One region of the Paenibacillus sp. BR2-3 genome, then DNA from elsewhere that is predicted to be linked to it. Evidence: riboswitches for the same ligand, from Rfam matches in the RefSeq annotation. Region 1 holds a riboswitch; the other holds the start of a gene.
What was found. Region 1 has a riboswitch for cyclic di-GMP ahead of PaeBR_RS10630 (thiamine pyrophosphate-binding protein). Riboswitches for the same ligand answer to the same signal wherever they lie in the genome.
Positions count from the first base shown of each region.

Region 2: it holds a riboswitch for cyclic di-GMP, as region 1 does, so the genes downstream of both, PaeBR_RS02875 (transglutaminase-like domain-containing protein) here and PaeBR_RS10630 (thiamine pyrophosphate-binding protein) in region 1, are expected to answer to the same signal.

Region 1 covers NZ_CP126311.1:2,237,338-2,240,442, reverse strand. The annotation lists gene PaeBR_RS10635 (methyl-accepting chemotaxis protein) at 152-1,402, shown strand; cyclic di-GMP riboswitch class I at 1,530-1,624, shown strand; gene PaeBR_RS10630 (thiamine pyrophosphate-binding protein) at 1,793-3,105, shown strand, end outside.
Region 2 covers NZ_CP126311.1:585,548-588,652, forward strand. The annotation lists gene PaeBR_RS02860 (glycosyltransferase family 2 protein) at 1-380, shown strand, start outside; gene PaeBR_RS02865 (GtrA family protein) at 370-774, shown strand; gene PaeBR_RS02870 (class D sortase) at 815-1,474, shown strand; cyclic di-GMP riboswitch class I at 1,586-1,666, shown strand; cyclic di-GMP riboswitch class I at 1,738-1,818, shown strand; gene PaeBR_RS02875 (transglutaminase-like domain-containing protein) at 1,832-2,641, shown strand; rRNA gene PaeBR_RS02880 (16S ribosomal RNA) at 3,004-3,105, shown strand, end outside.

The DNA.
Region 1 (3,105 bases):
CCAAAGCCATTTATATGGCTTATGGGACACCCCCTATTTTTATACCACTTTAAAGATTTATGATTTATGTCAATTCTTACAATAGACCTCGGCTCCCAAAAACACCTATAATATTACAATAGTCAACATAATTAAGGGGGATCTGTTTGTTATGGCCTGGATGAACAAGCTTGCGTTAAAAGAAAGAATCATTGCCGGATGTTTTATGGTTGCCGCGTTGTTCGCTGTTCCTGTTTTGATTGCATTTTTGATTATAGGTAAAGCATTTGCAGGAATTATCCTGGTAGCTTTACTTGGCGGTCTCACATACCCTCTTTCCCGCTACATTGAGAGAACGCTTACATCATCCTTTGACGACATTTCCAATATCTCGCACACGATCGCGAAAGGAGACTTTACTTCCAGAGCTGATGAGACAGGCTCTATGGGCGATATAAGCCGCTCGTTCAACAGTATGATTGATAAACTCAAGAAAATCCTTACAGAAGCCTCACAGATTACCCGCCAGGTAACGGATGCAAGCCGCGGGATAGAGAATAAGAATCAGGATTTGAAAATTGTAATGGCTCAAGTCGCTTCATCCTCCAATGAACTGGCTCTCGGAGCGAATGAAATATCCGTTGATATTGCCGATATGGCGGAATCTATAAAAGACATAGAGACTAAAGTATCCAACTACACAAGTTCAACGAAAGAAATGAACAAACGTTCAATACATACGCTGGATCTGGTTGAAAAAGGCAGACATTCTGTAGATACCCAAGCTGCCGGAATGCGGAAAAATATCGATGCTACCGAAAAAGTAGCGCAGACCATCGAGGCCCTCTCCCAAAATGCCAAAGGCATAACGATGATTACAAAGACGATTACAGAGATTGCCGAGCAGACCAACCTCCTCTCGCTGAATGCTTCCATAGAAGCGGCACGGGCCGGGGAACATGGACGAGGCTTTGCCGTCGTTGCCCAGGAGGTTCGTAAGCTTGCTGAAGAATCTACCGCCTCCACGAAAGAAGTGTTCGGTCTCGTAAGGAGTATCGAGAATGATATCAAGCAAGCCATTGAGAATATCTCCATCAATGAAGAAGTCGTGCAAATACAAAATGAGATGATTGTTGAAACCGCCCAGATTTTTGCCCAGATTGTACAAAGTGTTCAGTATATAACCGAGCAAATTTCTTCGTTCTCTGCAGAAAGCGACAGCATGCTGGAGAGTGCGCAGAAAATCTCCGGCGCTATTCAAAATATTTCAGCAATCACTGAGCAAACTGCTGCCGGAACCGAGGAAGTTTCAGCGGCAATGAACGAACAAATTCATGCGCTTCAAGCGGTAGCCGATGAAACTGAAATTATGACCCGTTCCGTACTTCAACTGCAAAAGACTATCCATGTCTTTAAGTTTTAAATAGAATCTAATTTTCCTAATTTATTCACATTCTTCGTCAAATTTCGAGCTATTATGTATAATTTTATTGACAAAGGTGCTCGAGGAATATATTGTAAAGGAAAATTATTCTTCTTTGAAATTCACAAATTTATATGGGCAAAATTCTCGAAAGAGAATGACGCAAAGCCATGGATCTACAGCCTCGGTAATTAATGGGGTCATGACTGCCAGGTTGCTGAAAAACCAGAATGACTGGATTATTTATGCGGTCTCTACGGCGATTTGTGCTACCAACCTGTGCTCTGTATTTGAGCACAGGTTTTATTTTTTTAATTTTATAGGTCTGACGATTTCTATTCGATGGATCGATAATTTAATCTACATAAATTCACTTGTGAGGTGTAACTTTTGAAGACAGTCGCAGATTACATGGCAGAAGCACTACGTAACCTCGGAGTAACCCATGCCTTTGGAATCATAGGTAAATCTATTTGTCCTGCAGCTTTAAAGATGGTGGATTATGGAATTGAGTTTATCCCTGGGAGACATGAATCAAGCTCCGGGTTCGAAGCCTCCGGTTACGCTCTAAAAACCGGAAATCTCGGAGTAGCTTTTGGTACCTCTGGCCCAGGAGGCACTAATTTGCTCACCGCAGCAGCGCATGCTAAAGCTAATAACTTACCTGTCTTATTCATTACCGGTCACCAGTCCATTAAAGAACTAGGAATTCCACAATGCCAGGATTCGTCCTCTTATCTTGCTGATCTGGCAGAGATGTTCAGACCTGCTACATTGTTTAGTAAGCTTGTTGAACGCGGCGACCACTTCGGCACCATTTTTAATCATGCGATTTCAATTGCACTGAGCGGCAAGCGTGGACCTGTTCATCTTTGTTTACCTTTTGATGTTCAGACGGAACGGCTTGAAGAATGCAATATTATTATCCCGGAGCGGGAATTCCTCGTAAGTTTTGCTAACATTGATCGTGTAATTTCGGCCATTAATAACTCCATTAATCCCTTAATTATTGCCGGTAAAGGTGTTAATCGGTCTGAAGCCCATGTGGAGCTGATTCAATTAGCTGAAATCTTTAATATTCCTATCGTGACCTCGCCTGGAGGTAAAGGAGCTATTCCTTGGGATCACCCGTTGTATCACGGTCCGATCGGTGTCGGGGGATGCAAACACGGTGAAGATCTACTGAACCATAGTGATTTATATATCGTTCTGGGATCACGGTTAAGCGATATGACCATCTGTAATCTGGGGCGGGAGAATCATCCGGCGACATTGATTCAGTTTGACAGCGATCCTACCTTTGTCGGAAAAATATTAACCTCCAAGACCATACAGGTAACCGGAGATCTTCGCCAAAACCTGAGGCTGTATATCAATAATATTAATCCTGACACTGTTACTAAACGCGAAACCGTGCCTGTAGATTATACGGAAGAGCTCCCTGTCCTCCCCAAGCTCTCACTGGCATCGGTACTAAGCACTATGAGTGATCTAATCCCTTATAATAATACAGTGTTCGTCGACGATGGAAGTCACGGTTTCAATGCTGTCAAATGGTACAAGGTGAAGAAACCAGGCAGCCTGGTTTTTGATGCTTACTTTGCTTGCATGGGCAATGCGATCGGCATGGCCATTGGAGCCAAGGTGGCCTCACCCGCTGAAACGATTTTCTGCATCACAGGCGACGGCTGCTTTATGATGCT
Region 2 (3,105 bases), 1.7 Mb from region 1:
GTTTTGCCGGGGAGACAAAATATCCGCTAAAAAAAATGATCCGCTTTGCGCTTGACGGAATCACCTCTTTTTCACATAAGCCGCTGAAGATCGCGTCCTATATTGGTTTCTTTCTTTCCTTAACCAGTTTTATTTACCTGTTCTTTGTATTGTTTCAGAGGCTGTTCACATCATGGACCGTTCCGGGCTGGACTTCAATAGTAGGTGTCAATTTGCTATTTAACGGCATTGTGCTTATGCTGCTTGGGATCATTGGTGAATACATCGGCCGGATTTACGACGAATCCAAAGACAGACCGCTCTATATTGTGCGTGAGACGGCGGGGTACCGTAATGGAGAATTTGAGGATGACCGGAAGGACGATATTTATGCCCGATAAAAGCCTCCGCACCGGATTCATTCAATTTCTGAAGTTCAATGCGGTCGGCCTGCTCAACACGCTGATTGATTTTGCTGTATTTACACTGCTGCACTCCATAGGGATGCTCTATCCGGTGGCTCAGGTCATTTCCTACAGTGCAGGTACGGCCAACAGCTTTATTCTTAACAAAAAAGTGACCTTTCGGGATCGGGAACGTGTCAGTCAGGAAGGGTTCGACCGGACGCAGCTGCTGAAATTTATTGCGCTGAATCTGGCCGTGCTGGGAATCTCGCTGCTGCTTATGCGTCTTTTGACAGATCAGCTCGGGGTTCAAGTTTTGATGGCTAAAGTTATGGTTACGTTTATTACAGTAATTATTAACTTCTTCGGAAGCCGGAAATGGGTTTTTTGAAAGGATAGTATGAGCTTATGAATAGAAGGGAGTGCGAATTATGCGTAAGTTTTCCTATCTGCTTATACTTGGCGGTATTTTGATCTTGCTCTATCCGAAGGCTAATGAGTGGTATAACGATTGGCAGCAAAGCCAGCTGTTGAAAGACGCGGAACAGAGCTACAATGATAGTGCAAATCCCACGGCTGATGCTGATCTGGAAAGCAGATATGCCAAGGTTGCTCAGTTGCTTGCGGATGAATCGGCTCTGGACGAGCAAGCCCAGACTGCAGGGGACAGTCCAACCGCAGCCGGGCCGGAAATGGGCGATAACGTTATTGCACTCCTTGAAATTAATAAAATAAACCTGAAGCTGCCTGTGCTGGAGGGGGCTACGAAAGCCAATATGAAGCATGCCGCCGCACATATGCAGGAAACAACCCCCCTCGGTCAGATCGGCAATGCAGCTATAGCTGCACACAGGGCCAGAACGACCGGAAGATTATTCAACAGATTGAATGAAGTAGCCATTGGAGACATTATTACTGTAAAAACAAAGAACCAAGTCTATGAGTACGAGGTTTATGATATTTCAGTGGTGGAGCCAACCGACGTTTCTGTTCTGAACGGCAACAATAAAGATAAGATTCTTACCCTTATAACATGTGATCCGCTCGTAAATCCGACACATCGGCTTATAGTGCATGCCAAATTGTCCTGAAAGATATGATAAATTTGAACTATCATAATTTTAATAATATGAAAATAAATCTATCTACTTTACTATTGAGTAATTGCGAAAATATGGTAATATATTAACTATAAAAGCTAAGCACGATAACGGCAAACCTATTGAAAAGTAGGGACGCAAAGCTAAAGGGCCTTCCCGTAAGGATGGCAGCCAGCTACCGAATGAAGGGCTTTTTTTTGTTTGTTCAAGTCTATTTCTATCAGACTCTACTAAATAGTACAAAGATAGAGCTTATACGATAATAGCAAACCTGACGAAAGTTAGGGACGCAAAGCTAAAGGGCCTTCCCGTAAGGATGGCAGCCAGCTACCGAAAGGAGTTTTATCCTTGAAAAAGGTTTATTTTATGTTATTAACGCTATTTGTAGTGGCCACTTCTGTTCAGGTGACTACAGCAGATGCTGCAACTACCGATTCCAGTTGGTTGAATACCTCGAAGCTTACGGAGGGTGTAATCGGAATTGAATACGAAGTGCCGAAAGACAAACGCACCAAGCTGATGATTACTAAGGACAATAATAGCTACACCTATAATCTGTTCTCTTCTCAACAAAATGAACGTTTTCCACTTCAACAAGGAAATGGTTCCTATAAGGTTACTGTTCTTGAGAACACTACGGGTAACAAATACAGAACGGTCTACTCTGCAATGGTACAGTTGTCCTTAAGCAACACTAATGTTGTATATCTGAATTCCGTTCAGAATATTAAATGGAGTTCCTCGGATAAAGCCATTCAAAGAGCTCAACTGCTGACACAAGGAAAGAAAACAGATGAAGAGAAAGTGAAAGCCATCTATAACTACATCGTTAAGAACGTGCAGTATGATTATGGTTTAGCGAGTTCAGTATCCAGTGATTACATCCCTAATATAGATAATACTCTTACGGACAAAAAAGGTATTTGTTACGATTATTCCTCCTTATTTGCCGCAATGCTTCGCAGTGTAGATATTCCAACCAAACTGGTTATGGGGAACACGAGCTATGTCAGTCAGTATCATGCCTGGAATGAAGTGCTGTTGAATGGCAAATGGGTAACCATTGACACGACTGTAGACGCTGGATTGATCAAGAACAAGAAAACTGCAACGCTGATCAAAAGCTCGAATAAATACACGACTGCTAAAGTTTATTAATACTTGTTGAAATTTAACTCAATTAATGGACAACCTGCTTAATAATTAAGCAGGTTGTTTTTATTTTGCTGATAGGGTTGCTTTTACCCCTGAGGATGGGGTATTATAAGTAAGCGTTGTTGGAGAAGAAATAAGCGAAGTGATTAGCGAAATAAGTTATTTCGAAAAAAAAGCTTGCACTCCTCAATACAATGTGATATATTATAAGAGTTGCTGGTGAGGCATTAATGACCGACAACGAGAACTTGATCTTTGAAAACTGAACAACGAGTGAGTGGGATTTTATGAAAGTGAAATCCAAAAATGAGAATGTAAATTCTCGTCAGATGTTTCAAAATGAGCTATCGCTCTTTCTAAATACCAATTTGGAGAGTTTGATCCTGGCTCAGGACGAACGCTGGCGGCATGCCTAATACATGCAAGTCGAGCGGAGTTTTATTGGGAGCTTGCTTTCAATAGGATTT